One region of the Metasolibacillus sp. FSL K6-0083 genome, then DNA from elsewhere that is predicted to be linked to it. Evidence: riboswitches for the same ligand, from Rfam matches in the RefSeq annotation. Region 1 holds a riboswitch; the other holds the start of a gene.

Region 1 (8,636 bases):
CAGGTAAACTCTAGACAGGTTGAAGGTGTTACAATGATTTCTCGTACCTTCCTCGTATCGCTCGTAGCACTAATTGTTATTAGCGTTGCACTAACACCTGAAATTGTATGGAATGGTCAATTATTCGGTGCAGGTCTTTGGAAATTTGGTTTGGCTCTTGGATTATTCGGCATCATCCTACCAATTTTATTATTCTCCATTGCTGTGCCAAAAGTAGGTGGTAGCCTTGCCTCTATTTTAAGCGCGATGGAGCTACCTGTAGCCATTTTGGCATCTATGATTGTGCTTAAAGAAGCACTATCCATACTCCAATTTGTCGGCATCGCTCTCGTGTTAATCGGAATGATTTTACCTTCATATTTATCGATGAAAAAAGATGAAAAAAAAGCTGCCGAGAGGGTCGGATGAAACACTGACCCTTCTAGCAGCTTTTTTTATTCTTCGCTTGGTAACTCATAATCATAGCGTTCGCCAAATGTCTTTTTCAAAAACTGGTGTGCCTCCAACTTCGTCTCAACTGTAATTGCTGAATAAACCTTCGCTAACGCAGCCGTAATTATTAAAACATCATCCGTTAAACCTACGAGTGGCAAAATATCTGCAATGATATCAAAAGGTAAAATAAAATAACCCAATGCACCTAAAATAATTAATTTATTAGCCTTTGACATATCGGGGCTTTTAACGGCAAAAAACAATGTACTTGCTGCATGCAATGTTGACATTCCTAATTTTAACCCTGATGCCTTTACCTTCGTTAAAAACTTATCATTAGAGAAATGCTTGTCCTTATTTGCAACCACTTTTTCCATATCCATTCCTCCTTACATAATAAAGAAAAGTACTACAAAGCCCCTGCAAGATTGTAGCCCAAATGTAGTACTTGCCTATATGTACGGATATTCTTAAAAAAAGTTTCAACACTATTGTCTTTTTCACCCGATAAAAAATATAGGAAGGGGTGATCAGCGTGTACAAATTTGAAGAGCTTTCATCTATTTTTAGTGCGATTCCAAGCACTCATCAGCCTCTCATATTAGCATTGCAACAAGCTGCCGCACACATTAATGATTATCCAGCACGCTCTTTACAGCATTCTCGTGAAGCGTTAGGTATTATTATAAAAGACATGTATGAGAAAAAAATGCTGCAATCAGTTGCACATGTTGCGCTACGCACTTTATTAAAAAATAAAACATTCATAGCAAAAGTTCAGCCAAGTCGCATTTATTTATTAATGAATCTTGTCCAGCAAATGACGACCACACAGATAAATTCGCAGAACGATACAAAAGCAGCACAAATTGTCCTCGACTATCTAATGGATATATGTGAATGGTATTTAAGCGAACTTCAGGAAGGTGAGGAATTATCCTCTTCAGCTCTCATTCTTAAGCAAGTTAATGAGCTAGATACTGAAAGCTTTGAAGCAATGACTCAATGGTTTTTAGTAGCGGCTACTGCGGGAGATGCTAGTGCTCAATATAATTTAGGCGTTCTTTATAATCATGGAAAAGGCGTAGCTCAAAATTACGAGGAGGCTGTAAAGTGGTACTCCCTAGCTGCTACGCAAAATAATACGGATGCGCAATACGCATTGGGCGTACTATATGAATTGGGTCTTGGTGCTCCACAAAACTACCAACGCGCTGCCGAGCTTTACAAACTTGCCGCTCAAGATGGCAATGCAGACGCTCAATACAATTTAGGCTCACTTTACAATCATGGAAAGGGCGTGGCACAAAACTTCACAGAGGCTGCCAAATGGTATCAGCTTGCAGCAGATCAAGGCAACACGAGTGCACTCAATAACTTGGGCTTCTTGTACCACAACGGAACAGGTGTAGAGCAAAATTTTAAGCAAGCAATTAAGCTCTTTTCCAAAGCTGCTCAAGCAGGTGACGCTAGTGCCCAATACAATTTAGGCTATATGTACAGCAAAGGGCGTGGTATTGCTACTAACTTTAAAGAAGCTGCGAAATGGTTTTTAAATGCTGCTCTGCAAAACCACACGAACGCACAGTTTCAACTTGCATTGCTATACCGTGCAGGAGATGGAGTCGAAAAAAATATTGATGAGGCTCTCAAATGGCTCTTACTCGCTGCCAACGCTAATCATACAAATGCGCAATACACGCTCGGTCTTATGTATAAGCTCCAAAACACCAAGACATCGACAAAGAAAGCCATTGATTGGCTCTCGAAAGCTGCTGCGAATGAGCATATTAGCGCTTGCTATGATTTAGCAATGCTTTATAAAAAAATGGATAATGACAACCCGCTTTTTATGAAATGGTTAAAGCGCGCAGCAGTTCATGGCAATGCAGATGCCCAATTTGAAGTAGCAATTTACTATATGCAGAATCAAAATTACCAGGAGGCTATTAAATGGCTTCAATCCGCTGCCGAACAACATCATCTACAAGCTGAATACGAGCTAGGCTTACTGTATGAGCAAGGTCTTGGTGTCGAGAAAAATTATGATGAAGCCCGCCACTGCTATCGTCTCGCTGCTGAACGTGGGCATATGCTAGCACAGTATAAGCTTGGCAATATTTTCGATAAAGGGCTAGGTGTCGACATCGATTACACTGAAGCTGCGAAATGGATTTTACTTTCAGCTTCTAAAGGTTATTCAAAAGCACAATTTCAGCTTGCACAAATGTATGCAAACGGCGAGGGAGTATCACATGATTATGCAGAGGCAGCGAAATGGTACAGACGAGCTGCCACTAACGGGCATGTAAAGGCACAATTTCAACTAGGCATGCTTTATAAAAAAGGACTTGGCGTCGCACAGAATTATACTGAAGCCACCTACTGGCTTAAAAAATCAATCCAATAACTATTTCAATAAGGCTATCGGGAATACAGAATTTCCGATAGCCTTATTATATTGACTTACTTCGCGACTTTCAAATCACATTCTTCTAACGGAAGAAGTCTCGTTTTATATTTGATTTTATAACCAATCCATAGCAGTAAGAATAGCGGAATACCTATATATGAAACAAGTACCCCATACCAATCAATTGCCCCACCGGTAAATGCTGTATAATTTTGACCAAGCACAACGATTAAACAAATCGTTAATGCAAATAGCGGACCGAATGGATACCATCTCGCTTTATAGGGCAATAAGGATAAATCCTTGCCCTGCACAACAAATGCACGACGGAATCGATAATGGCTATAAGCAATCCCAAGCCATGCGATAAAGCCCGACATTCCTGAAGCATTCAGTAACCATATATATACAACCCCATCGCCAAAGAAAGATGCTAAAAAGGCTAAACTTCCCACTGCTAATGTCGCCATTAACGCATACACAGGAATACCTCGACGACTTAATTTCGTGAAAAATTTCGGTGCCTTTCCTTCTACCGCTAGCTGCCAAAGCATACGAGAAGCTGCATACAACCCTGAATTTCCTGCTGACAACATCGCAGTTAAGATGATGGCATTCATAAAAGAAGCTGCTACAGCAATCCCTAAGCGGTCAAACACTAAAGTAAATGGCGACACCGCAATATCCTCAGATAACAAGCGCTCATCTGTAAAAGGGATGAGCAGCCCAATAGCTGCTATAGCTAAAATATAAAACAATAAAATACGCCAAAACACTGATTTTACAGCCTTCGGAATATTTTTCCCAGGATTATCTGTCTCACCAGCTGTAACACCTAATAGCTCTGTTCCTTGAAAAGAGAATCCTGCCGCAAGGAAAATACCAAACATCGCTAAAAACCCACCATGGAATGGCCCATCACTAATAAAGAAATTCGTAAAGCCTACTGGCGCCTCCCCACCTAAAATACCAAAAATCATTAAAAAGCTAACAATAATAAAAACAATTACAGTTGCTACTTTAATCATCGCAAACCAATATTCACTTTCCCCATAGCTTTTCACAGATAAAAGATTAAATGCTAGTACGATAACAATAAACAGCACCGTCCAAAGCCCTGACGAACTATTTGGAAACCAATACTTCATAATCAAAGATACTGCTGCAATTTCTGCCGCAATCGTAATCGCCCAGTTATACCAGTAGTTCCACCCTAATGCAAAGCCCAACGCTGGATCGACAAATTTGCTAGCATATGTACTAAATGACCCTGATGACGGCATATAGGCAGCCATTTCTCCTAAACTTGTCATTAAAAAAAATACCATCACACCAATCAAAGCATAGGCTAATAATGCACCTCCAGGGCCCGCCTGCGCAATTGCACCCCCACTCGCTAAAAACAGCCCTGTGCCAATAGTTCCTCCTAAAGAAATCATTGTAATATGACGACTTTTTAGTGCTTTTTGCAGCTTTGGCGCTTTATTACCAAGCTGATTAATTTTAATATCACTCACTTTATAGCTTCCTTCCTAATTTTAAGACAAAAAAATACCATCACAAGATTTTGTGATGGCTATATTCGTTCTTAGTTTTTTCTTTGATAGCTCAACACGTCATCTAAAACAAACGTGACAGTTCTGCTCCTTTCGAACGCAGCCCCAGCATGAAGGTTACAAGTACCTTCAAACTTCGGCAATATTTCCTTTCCACTAACTTCATCAATGCTTGCCATTTCCATTAGTGTACTCTTAAATATCGCGACCTCTACCTCAATCAACTTTGAGGTTCATTATTAAATTTACAACGCATATTATTTTAACATAATAATTATTCAATTGCAACCATTGTCCAAAAGCTTCCAAAAGAGAAGCATTCACCCCCGCAAAATAGAGCCAACCAATGTGTATCTATTAAAAAATGTTTACTCCTATAAAACACGCCGATTATTATCCAATATTTACATAATCAACGCAACTGATATTTTAACGTTCTATCAGTAGATTTTGCTTTTCTATGGGTGTACTTTTATATTCTATCAGTACGTTTTTGAATTCTATCAGCTACTTTGGCAGTTCTATCAATAGATTATTAAAAAACAGGCGACTATTTAGCAATTGTTTGATAATTAGCTACGGAATCAGTATCGCATTTTCATAGAGTTTGCTCGCAAAATAAGAAAAACACCGAATTTAGAAGTGATTTCTTTAATAGAAAATGAAGGCAGATATTTTAAGATGAATATGTATATATAATTGTGTAAAAGTGAAAAGTCATATCAATTCCTGGGTAAATGTATTGTGCAACCAAAACATTAGGAGGAATTAATATGACTCAACTTAATCTTACACTAGACTTAGGGGAAATTGAAGCGGCGATACTTGATTCAGATATGAGCAGTACGATTAAATCGCTTGTGATTTTAACGTTGAATGAGTATATGGAAAAAGAACGTGATGAGTATCTAAAGGCTGATGCGTACGAGCGCAATGAAACGCGAACAGGGCAACGCAATGGCTATTACGAACGTGATTATACATTGGCGATTGGCAAGATTCAGTTGAAAGTGCCTCGTACGCGTGACGGAAAGTTTTCCACGACATTATTTGAACGCTACCAACGAACAGATAAAGCGTTTATTTTATCAATGATTGAAATGGTCGTACAGGGTGTTTCAACACGCAGGGTGACAAAGGTGATAGAAGAGCTGATTGGGGAATCAGTATCGCCCTCTTTCATTTCGAGCCTGACAAAGAAGCTAGACCCTATTGTGAAGACTTGGGCAAACCGTCCTATTCACTACCAGACGTATCCAATTTTATATGTAGATGCGATGTATATTAAGGTACGAGAAGCTCGTAGAGTGATAGCTAAAGCTGTGTATATTGCGATTGGGCTGACGAATGATGGAAAAACAGAAATTTTAGGATTTAAAATTAGTGAAACAGAATCTGCTACTGCGTGGAAAACGTTCTTTCAAGAGCTCAAGGCACGAGGATTGTCAAAGCCTGAATTGGTCGTATCAGATGCTCATGAAGGATTAAAAAAGGCAATTTCAGAATGTTTTCTAGGAACGGCATGGCAGCGTTGTTTATTCCATTTCATGCGAAATATTTTTTCCAAAGTGCCAAAGAAGGGATCCGAAGCATTCCGCCGCAAAGTATCAGCTATTTTTAAGGAGCTCACGCTAAAAGATGCCAAGGCAAAATATGAAGCTCTTCAAGATGAGTATGAAGATGTAGAAAAATATGAAAAGGCCATGCTTACTTTGGAAGAAGGCTTTCAAGAGGTAACACAGTTTTATCAATTTAAAGTCGTATTGCATCAGCACATTCGAACGACAAACCGTGTAGAAAATACGAACCTTCAAATTCGCCGACGTGAAAAAGTGATACGCATTTTTCCAAATCATGATTCGGCTTTCCGTTTGATTGGTGCTACTTTAATGGATATAGAAGATGGACTTCGAGGGAAAAAAAGCTGCTTTAATGTAAGAAATGTTTACTTGGAAGAATAACAGGAGGACGGTCCCGCGCGAAATGTGTGGTGTATGGGAAAGGGCATGCCCTTTCCCATACACCACACATATAAAAACAGTACAAATACAAAAGGTACCCAGGGAATTTTACACAAGATTCTGTACTTGACTTTTTAAGATTATTTATAAACCCCGATAGTTAGTTATTCCATGCTTTTCGAAGTTTATTCCATGTTTTTATGAGTTTATTCCACGTTTTTCAACTTTTATTCCATGTTTTCTGAGATTTATTCCATGTTCGCTCTTTTTCTTCTTGGTAACTTCTGCACTTGACTACTGATATTCTTCAGTGGTTTTTGGTTGCGAAGCAATGTCCTACTCTCACAGGGGCGCCCCCAACTACCGTCGACGCTTCAACGCAACACAGCTGAGCTAGCCGATTCCTTCGTTGTCCGCGTCGCTTGCGGTGCTCATGTGCCATGCACATTCCGCCCCGCGCTCCTTGGCGCCTCGGACTCCTTGCTCTTCTGCACTGCTTCAGCTTGTATTCGATTAAAAGTGTTTGCAATTGTTTGCTTGCGATTACGCGCCGAGCCGACCTTCGGTCTTTGGTAGTTGGCGGCCTCTTTTTCCATACAAAAAAACCACTGATTCCTCAGTGGTTTTGATTGCGAAGCAATGTCCTACTCTCACAGGGGGAAGCCCCCAACTACCATCGGCGCTAAAGAGCTTAACTTCCGTGTTCGGTATGGGAACGGGTGTGACCTCTTTGCCATCATTACTTCACTTGCACATGGGTGTGCTGGCGTCTACGTTACCACAGGATGTGGTGCTTTTAGTAGACGTTCCTTACTCGGCTGCCAATTTACTGCGCTACTCTTCGTCAACTGCACTCGCTCATTCAGTCATGTACTTTAGTACACTCCTTCAATCGCTCCTTTGTTTCCTCGATTAGCTTGTATCTTGAAATCCTTATTTTTAGAAAGAGTTTGTTCTTTCAAAACTGGATAAACGAACATTGAAACAAGTTTTAATTGTGGTTAAGTCCTCGATCGATTAGTATTCGTCAGCTCCATGTGTCGCCACACTTCCACCTCGAACCTATCTACCTCATCGTCTTTGAGGGATCTTACTTACTTGCGTAATGGGAAATCTCATCTTGAGGGGGGCTTCATGCTTAGATGCTTTCAGCACTTATCCCGTCCATACATAGCTACCCAGCGATGCCGTTGGCACGACAACTGGTACACCAGCGGTATGTCCATCCCGGTCCTCTCGTACTAAGGACAGCTCCTCTCAAATTTCCTACGCCCACGACGGATAGGGACCGAACTGTCTCACGACGTTCTGAACCCAGCTCGCGTACCGCTTTAATGGGCGAACAGCCCAACCCTTGGGACCGACTACAGCCCCAGGATGCGATGAGCCGACATCGAGGTGCCAAACCTCCCCGTCGATGTGGACTCTTGGGGGAGATAAGCCTGTTATCCCCGGGGTAGCTTTTATCCGTTGAGCGATGGCCCTTCCATGCGGAACCACCGGATCACTAAGCCCGTCTTTCGACCCTGCTCGACTTGTAGGTCTCGCAGTCAAGCTCCCTTGTGCCTTTACACTCTACGAATGATTTCCAACCATTCTGAGGGAACCTTTGGGCGCCTCCGTTACCTTTTAGGAGGCGACCGCCCCAGTCAAACTGTCCGCCTGACACTGTCTCCTACCCCGCTAAGGGGCACGGGTTAGAATTTCAATACAACCAGGGTAGTATCCCACCGACGCCTCCTTCGAAGCTGGCGCTCCGAGATCTCTGGCTCCTACCTATCCTGTACAAGTTGTACCAAAATTCAATATCAAGCTACAGTAAAGCTCCACGGGGTCTTTCCGTCCTGTCGCGGGTAACCTGCATCTTCACAGGTACTATAATTTCACCGAGTCTCTCGTTGAGACAGTGCCCAGATCGTTACGCCTTTCGTGCGGGTCGGAACTTACCCGACAAGGAATTTCGCTACCTTAGGACCGTTATAGTTACGGCCGCCGTTTACTGGGGCTTCAATTCATAGCTTCGCTTGCGCTAACCACTCCTCTTAACCTTCCAGCACCGGGCAGGCGTCAGCCCCTATACGTCACCTTACGGTTTTGCAGAGACCTGTGTTTTTGCTAAACAGTCGCCTGGGCCTATTCACTGCGGCTCTCATGCGCTTGCACGCTCAAGAGCACCCCTTCTCCCGAAGTTACGGGGTCATTTTGCCGAGTTCCTTAACGAGAGTTCTCTCGCACACCTTAGGATTCTCTCCTCGACTACCTGTGTCGGTT
Region 2 (8,636 bases), 1.8 Mb from region 1:
GGCGCGGCTTTGCGTTTTTGTATTTTGCCATTCCGACAATTTCTAAATACTTCATTGCTTTTTCGACAGCTTCTACTTTATTGCGTTTTAACACTTTTTGTTGGCCCACTGTGCAATTTCCGATAACATCTAAATTATTAAATAAATTGAATTGCTGAAACACCATACCCAAATGTGTTCGATATTGCTCTACATTATGTTTGCCAGTTAAAATATTTTCACCATTATAAATAATGCTGCCGCCTGAAGGTGTTTCTAATAAATTAACACAGCGTAAGAGCGTTGATTTCCCTGAACCTGACGAGCCAATTAAACAAACAACCTCGCCCTTTTTTACTGAAAAATTCACATCGCGCAACACTTCATGAGAGCCAAATGATTTACGTAAGTTTTTAATTTCAATCATTGTTGTCATTGCATTTGCCCCTCTCTCTCCTTATCGACCTGATACGCATCAGGACCATCTAGCTTGCGCTCCATTAAACGTAAAATTCGCGTTGCTGTAAATGTCATTATAAGATACATGATACATGCAATTAAAAATGACTCCGCAAACTTAAAATTTGCCCCCGCAACAGATTTTGTTTGGAAGAATAGCTCTGTTACACTAATTACACTCAATACTGCTGAATCTTTAATATTCATTACAAGCTGATTTCCTGTTGCTGGTAAAATATTTCGTGCTACTTGTGGTAAAACAACAAAAATCATCGTTTGTAAATGATTCATACCAACTGCTTGTGCCGCCTCATATTGCCCTTTATCAACCGATACAATACCACCGCGCACAATTTCAGCCATATAAGCACCTGTATTTAAACCGACAACTACTAACGCCGCTACAAATCGATCTAGCTCAAGACCGTATGCGTACAAACCATAATACACAACCATTGCCTGTACAATCATTGGTGTACCACGGAAAATTTCTACATAGCAAGTAAGCAAGAAGTTTACTATTTTTAATAAAATACTTTTAAAAGATTTTGTTTTAACAGGAATCGTATGCATGATACCGATGAAAAATCCGATAAACGCACCAATAATTGTACTAATAATTGCAATTGCAAGCGTCATATATGCGCCACGTAAAAACATCGGCCAGTTGTTTTCCAAAATTGCCATGATTGTTTCGAAACTCATAAAAATCCCCCTAACAGCAGGCTGTCTTTATCTTATAAAGGGAGCCAGCCATTTTGAGATGGCTCCTTGTGCCAAGGATTATTCCTTGAAAATATAGAAGCTAGGGCTGTCCGAGAAAGTTCGGACAGCCCCTTACTTTATCAACTACTCAGCAGATGCTGGTTGATTTGCAATCGCTTCTTCCATTAACTTTTGGCGATCATCCTCTGAAATTCCCTCTAAAATCTCACTCATTTTATCAGTAAGTTCATAGTCTTTACGTACACCAATTGCAACTGCTGTATCACCAGGATCTGTATCAAAGCCGTCCTCCAACACTGCGTAGGCAAAATTATTATTGGCCATTGCTGCTGAAATTGCTTCTGGACGCTCGGCAACATAGCCATCAATTGCGCCTGATTCAATTGCAACTCGCATTGCTGGGAAGCTATCCATTGCTACTTCCTTTTTCACACCGGGAATTTGATCAATTACTAAATAGTTTGACGTATTTAGCTGTGATGTAATTTTTGCACCAGAAAAATCTGCTAACGTTTTGGCACTTTCATATGGGCTACCTTTTTTCACAACGATGACGAAATCAGATGTATAGTAATTTGATGTGAAATCAATTGATTTTTTACGTTCTTCCGTTGGACTCATCCCTGCGATAATAGCATCTACCACACCAGATTGTAATGCAGGTACTAAACCATCCCATTCAATTTTCACGACTTCGAGCTCCATACCAAGTCCATCAGCAATTTTTTTCGCTATTTGTACATCGTAGCCACCTGCATATTCAGCAGAGCCACTAATTTTCACAGCACCATTTGCATCTGTTTGCTGCGTCCAGTTAAACGGTGCATAGCCCGCTTCCATACCAACCTTTAATACTTTTTTTCCTTCACCATCTTCCGTGGAGGATGAACCCTGTTTTTCTCCAGTGCCACATGCTGCCAACATAATAACGGTTAACATAGTAACTAACATAAACAGCCATTTTCTCTTCATGTAAAATTTCCCCTTTTCTTATTTATTTTGGGCTTTATCTTATACAAAAAAGCGACCTAAAGAATTTTAGGTCGCTGCCATTTAATAAAATAAAAGCCCAAATCCTCTAAGTTCCATTGATGAGATAGCACAACTTGAGTAAGCTGGAAAGAAATACTCAAGACAGTCCTGCAATTATTCACTGCAAGCCCAGCATATCGAATTACGAGCTTTCCGATACACTTCGGCGATATTTCCTTCTTCTTCATTTCACTGTTGCTCAAAACTCCATGAAAAACTATTAAATATCGCGCCTCTACCCCACTAGAACGTGAGGTATTTCTTATAAAGTTATTTAGCTAAATCATATACTACCAAATGCTCATTGTCAAGTGGCTTCGAAAAGTCATACATTATTTAGGATGCTACTAATAAATTTTTCCACGGGCATCTCTGCAAGTGAAAGTGACACAGCAAAATCAAACTTTTACTACACTAGCAAAACGAGGTTGTCTTTTCTTCAAATTAATTTCCAATCTTTCACCTTTAACACCGCTTTCGTGCGCGTATTAACCTCCAATAAACTATAAGTATGGTCTAATTTTATCAGTTAGTGCTGATGAAGCTAGTAAAATTCAAAAAGTTTTAGCTGCTGGTGGAGGTGTTGCTGGTCTAGCCGCTATCGCTGGTCTCTCTCCTGCTTTTGCTGCAGTGATATTTGCCTTATATGGGGTAGGAGAAGTTTGCAATTGGAACAATAATGGCTATTATATTCACCATGTTACATTAGGTATAATCCCTCCCCCTCTACCAAAGTTCTGGTATGTCCCAAAATAGTTTTGTTTTCCTGCCTTGTACAAAGCTACAGCCTTCAATCAACATTTATCGATTGAAGGCTGTTTTTAATGTATGTAGTAAGAATCTTCTAAAAGACGAAAGGGAATTTTGGAATAAATTTGGTGAAGGGGCTTTTATTTTGTTTTGACAGCGCATAGAAATAAAGGTTTTCATCGCTCTATTTTTACTGAGAGAGATTGCTAAAGCCAATGTTCACCCATTTTTAAAAGAGGCGTTTCCTATTTAGACAAGTCAATATTTTGTAAAACATCATTACTACTGTTCAAAACGCCGGCTACTGCACGGCTTTTGGGACAAGCCGACATCACAAAAAGCGCCCAAAATGCCGGCTACTGCACGGCTTTTTGGACGCCCTCCCCATTAAGAATTTAATAATAAATCTTCTGGATTTTCGATTAGCTCTTTTACTGTTTTTAGGAAGCCTACTGAATCTTTACCATCAATAATACGGTGGTCATATGATAATGCAACGTACATCATTGGACGGATTTCGATTTCACCGTTAATCGCTACTGGACGTTGAACGATTGAGTGCATACCTAGAATACCAGCTTGTGTACCATTCATAATTGGTGTAGACATTAATGAACCGAACACACCACCATTCGTAATTGTGAATGAACCGCCTGCCATATCATTTAAGCCTAATTTTTTATCACGTGCTTTTTTCGCTAATTCAGCGATATCTTTTTCGATTTCTGCAAAGTTTTTGCTATTTGCATCGCGTACTACAGGTACAACTAAACCTTCTTCAGTAGACACGGCAATACCGATATCAAAGAAGTTATTTAAGTGAATTTCATCACCGCTGATTTGTGCATTCACATAAGGATATTTCTTAAGTGCTGCTACAACTGCTTTTGTGAAGAATGACATAAAGCCTAGTTTAATATCGTTATCTTTAACGAATTGCTCTTGCTTACGTTTACGCAATGCCATAATATTTGTCATATCAATTTCGTTAAATGTTGTTAACATAGCTGTTGATTGCTTCACTTCTAATAGGCGCTTAGCAATTGTTTGACGGCGACGAGACATTTTCTCGATTGTTACACGATTAGTTTCTGCAGCAGGAGCAAATACAACAGGACCGTTTGTTGTTGCAATTGGCGCTACTGCAACTGGTGCTGTACCGTGAGCTGCTACGTCTTGAACACGAACGCGACCTTGTGGGTCCACTGGAGATACTGCCGCTAAATCGATACCTTTTTCACGTGCTAATTTGCGTGCTGCTGGGCTTGCTACTACACGCTCATTTGAAGTTGTTTCAGCAACTGGCGTTGGAGCTGCAGGAGCCTTTGGGACTTCCTGTGCTGGTGCTGCTTGTGCCGGTGCTGCTTCCTCAGCCGCTGGTGCTGGCGCTGCGCCTTCCCCAGCCTCCACTACTGCGATTACTTGTCCAACAAGTACAGTATCGCCTTCTGCAGCCAGTATTTGTGTTAATACGCCTGCCTCTTCAGAAATAATTTCTGCATTTACTTTATCTGTTTCTAACTCAACGATAAACTCGCCTTTTTCAACTTGATCTCCAACTTTTTTCACCCACTGGGCAATTGTTCCTTCTGTAATCGATTCTGCTAATTCAGGGACTTTAATTTCAGCCACTTTCATTTCCTCCTTTAAATTAAACAACATATAGAAAGGCTACTGCACATAAGGCTGGTAGCCTTTTCATGCATCCAACAACATTATACTATTATTTTACTTTAACTGCCTCTGTTACGGCTTCCGCTATAATTGCTGCTTGCGCTTCCTTATGAGCATCCGCATCACCTTCAGATGTTGAACTCATTGAAGGGCGACCTACATAACGTAGTTTTTTACCTTCTGAAAGCTCGTATAAGCTTTCAAGCGCGTAATTCCATACACCTTGGTTTTTCGGCTCCTCTTGCACCCAAACAACTTCCTTAGCATTTGGATACTTCGCAATAATATTAGCGATTTGCGCACTCGGGAATGGATATAATTGCTCTACACGAATGATGTGTAAGTGGTCAAAGCCTTCACCATCTTTCACGCGATCCGCTAAATCAATCATTACTTTCCCTGTACCTAATACGATGCGCTCTACCGCCTCCGCCTTAGTACCTAGACCAGGTTGTTCAATGATTTCTTGGAATGAGCCCTCTGCCAGTTGCTCTGCATTTGCAGCGGCCAATGGGTGACGCAATAAATACTTCGGTGAAGCCACGACTAATGGACGTACACCCTCTGTTCCTAACATTGCTGCTTGACGACGCAATAAATGGTAATAGTTTCCTGCGTTTGAGCAGTTCGCAATAAACCAGTTATTTTCCGCAGCCATTTGTAAATAACGCTCAATTCGGCTTGATGAATGCTCAGGGCCTTGACCTTCATAGCCATGAGGTAATAGAATAACTAAGCCTGATTTTTGTCCCCACTTTGCACGAGCGCCTGAAATGAAGTTATCAAACATTGCTTGTGCCATATTGGCAAAGTCACCAAATTGTGCTTCCCAAATCGTTAAAACATTCTCATTTTCCAAAGTATAGCCGTATTCAAAGCCAACTACCCCTGCCTCTGTTAGTGGCGAGTTATAAACTGTGAATGATGCATTTGCATTTTGAATATGATGTAATGGCGTATATTCGCTGCCATTATTTTTATCGTGCAGTACTAAATGTCGCTGAGCAAACGTACCACGCTGTGCATCTTGACCAGTGAAGCGAATTGGCGTGCCATCTTGAAGCATTGTAGCAAATGCTAATGTTTCTGCATGTCCCCAATCGATTTTACCTGTAGCGAATGCATCACGGCGTTTTTCCAGAATTTTACCAAGCTTGTTTTGCGGCTCAAAACCTTCTGTAAATACTAATAAATCTTCATTAATTGCCTGCAAACGCTCTACACTTGTCGTTGTATCAATTTGTGGAAAATCCACTTTTAATTCTTCTGGCATTTCAAGTTGCTTATGCTCATCTTTTTCTGCCATTTCCTTCACATGATCATACGCAGCTTGCATTTCTGCATACGCAGCGCTATCAAGTGCCTTCACTTGTTCTTCCGTTACAAGACCTTCAGCAACTAATTTTGCACCATAAAGCACACGTACTGGGTCGTGTTTCGATACTATTTTATAAGTTTCAGGGTTTGTCACTGTTGGGTCGTCTGTTTCATTATGACCGTGACGACGGTAACCAACTAAATCGATAATAATATCTTTGCCGAATTTTTGACGATATTCTGTTGCAAAGCGCCCAACTTGCACTACTGCCTCTGGGTGGTCTGCATTGACATGGATAACAGGAATATCATAGCCTTTCGCAGGGTCTGATGAATAAGTTGATGAACGAGAATCATACAGTTCTGTTGTGAAGCCAATCATATTATTTGCGATAATATGAATTGTCCCTCCAGTTGTAAATCCTTCTGTTTTTGCAAAGTTCATCACTTCTGTCACGATACCTTGCCCCGGGAATGCCGCATCACCATGCACCAAAATACCTAAACCTAAAGTAGCGTCATGCTGAGCATACCCATTTACTGATACATTGTCTTGCGCCGCGCGAGTCGAACCTAGCACTACTGGGTTACCAATTTCCAAGTGAGACGGGTTGTAAGCAAGTTTTACGTTCATACCTGATTCGCGCACATACGTCGCACCCATATGGTATTTTACATCACCAGTCCAACCTTTTGTAATTTGTAAACGCCCATGCTCCGGTATAAATAAATCGTTTGAAACATGTGCAAAATCAGAGAACATCATATCATATGGCTTATTCAAAATATGCGTTAACACGTTTAAACGCCCACGGTGTGCCATACCGATTCGTACATTTTTCACATTTCTTGCTTCAGCAGTTTTTAAAATTTCATCAAATAAGACAATTTGTGTGTCTAACCCTTCTCCGGAGAAGCGCTTTTGACCTACGAATGTTTTATGAATAAATTTTTCAAAGTTTTCAACATGTGTTAAGCGGTCTAATAGCGCTTTCTTTTCATCTGTAGAAACAGCTACTGATAACGCCCCTGATTCGATTTGAGATTGGAACCATTCACGCTCCTCAACTGTGCCTACATGGTTGTATTCAAACGCAATCTTATCCGTATAAACAGCTTTTAAATAAGCAATTGCATCGCGACCGTTTTGGATACCCGCCGGTACATTTTTAAAGAATACTGTAGCCGGAATTTCAGCTAAATCAGCTTGACTCAAGCCAAATGCGCTTTCTTCGACTTTCGCAGTAGCAAGTGCACGGTTTTTTAACGGGTAAATATCGGCAGCTAAATGACCATAAACCCGGATTGATTCTGCTAATTTTACAGCTGCTAACACTTTGCTAAAATCAACTTGTGAAGTAACTGTGCCTCCAGTTACAGCAACTTCACCTTCAACAGGCGCTCCAAATTGTTGGAACAATTCAACTAAAGCTGGTTCTACTTCTTCGGGAGATTGTAGAAATAAGTCGTATTGCTCCATGACGTAACCTAAGTTAGGGCCTGCAAACGCTGACCAAGGTGAACCATGTAATACATTGTTCGACATGAAAATAACCTCCAAATTTTGCCTGCATGGCAGTTCCATTTTAAAATAAACATTTTTGAGCTCTCTACTATGTATCTTGGCTAACTTTAGTCCAGATTTTGAGGTGCTGTTAGAAGTTAATCACGACACATGCCCTTAGAGTTAACCGACCTGCTTCAAGCAAGCCTCACTCCAAATTCCGCGACATCCGCCTAGGTCTTTATTTTGATATAATGTGCTTCTAAACACAAACCGCATCAAGATAACATAGCTGAGCCTATTTATTTTTTGTATACTCATATTCTCTATTATTGAACAGAGAACATTTTTCCACTTCAATCTTACTACTCTCTACAAAAAATACAACTATTTTTCAATAAATAAGTCAAATTTTTAGCTAACTATAGAAAAACAAAACCTTCCGACCGAAATTCCTCACTTTTTCAAAGGGATTTTTAACAAAAATGTTGTTCCTTGTTGGATTTTGCTTTGTACTTCGAGCACAACATGATATTTCGTTGCAAGCATTTTTGTAATACTTAAACCGAGTCCAGTTCCCCCTCCATTTTGCTGACGTGATTCATCCACTCGGTAAAAACGGTCAAAAATAAAAGGCAAGTGCTCCTCAGCAATCCCTATACCATTATCCTTCAATTCAATATAAAAGCAATCATCCAATCGAGCTGTTGAAATTGTAATTTCAGGAACAGCTTTATTATATCTTATTCCGTTTTCAATAATGTTGCGCAATATTTGTGCAAGTGCTTCAGGTGAAATTGGAAGTAAATCGGTTTGCTTAATTTCCTCTATTTGAAATATAGCATGCGGGTATACCGCTTTTAATTCATTTATTACTTGACTTATTACTAAAACAACATCAGCTTGTGCGGCTCCCCCTTGCTCTCGTCTTGCAAGCTGCAATAACTCTTCAATCATTTTTTTCATTCTTTTCACTTCATTAAGCGAGCTTTCGATAGATTCATTTAGGATTTGTGGGTCGTCCTTCCCCCAGCGTGCTAACAAGGATAGATGCCCTTCGACAGCTTGAATGGGTGTGCGTAGTTCATGAGAGGCATCTGCGACAAATTGCTGTTGCTGTGTAAAAGAAATCTTTAGCTCCTCTAACATCGAATCGTACATTTTTAGCAAATCGCCAATTTCATCGTCTGCATGA

The links. A riboswitch is a leader RNA that binds a small molecule or an ion and turns the genes downstream of it on or off. The one in region 1 is predicted to bind lysine.
Region 2: another riboswitch for lysine. It lies ahead of MHB51_RS02445 (transporter substrate-binding domain-containing protein); the one in region 1 lies ahead of MHB51_RS10915 (amino acid permease).

Annotation. Positions count from the first base shown of each region.
Region 1 covers NZ_CP152046.1:2,350,818-2,359,453, forward strand. Annotated here, with positions in the region: gene MHB51_RS10900 (DMT family transporter) at 1-408, shown strand, start outside; gene MHB51_RS10905 (DUF1232 domain-containing protein) at 435-812, opposite strand; gene MHB51_RS10910 (tetratricopeptide repeat protein) at 971-2,845, shown strand; gene MHB51_RS10915 (amino acid permease) at 2,902-4,365, opposite strand; lysine riboswitch at 4,445-4,626, opposite strand; gene MHB51_RS10920 (IS256 family transposase) at 5,178-6,365, shown strand; rRNA gene rrf (5S ribosomal RNA) at 6,997-7,112, opposite strand; rRNA gene MHB51_RS10930 (23S ribosomal RNA) at 7,363-8,636, opposite strand, start outside.
Region 2 covers NZ_CP152046.1:525,837-534,472, reverse strand. Annotated here, with positions in the region: gene MHB51_RS02455 (amino acid ABC transporter ATP-binding protein) at 1-415, opposite strand, end outside; gene MHB51_RS02450 (amino acid ABC transporter permease) at 412-1,143, opposite strand; gene MHB51_RS02445 (transporter substrate-binding domain-containing protein) at 1,288-2,136, opposite strand; lysine riboswitch at 2,254-2,442, opposite strand; gene odhB (2-oxoglutarate dehydrogenase complex dihydrolipoyllysine-residue succinyltransferase) at 3,334-4,578, opposite strand; gene MHB51_RS02435 (2-oxoglutarate dehydrogenase E1 component) at 4,670-7,483, opposite strand; gene MHB51_RS02430 (HAMP domain-containing histidine kinase) at 7,898-8,636, opposite strand, start outside.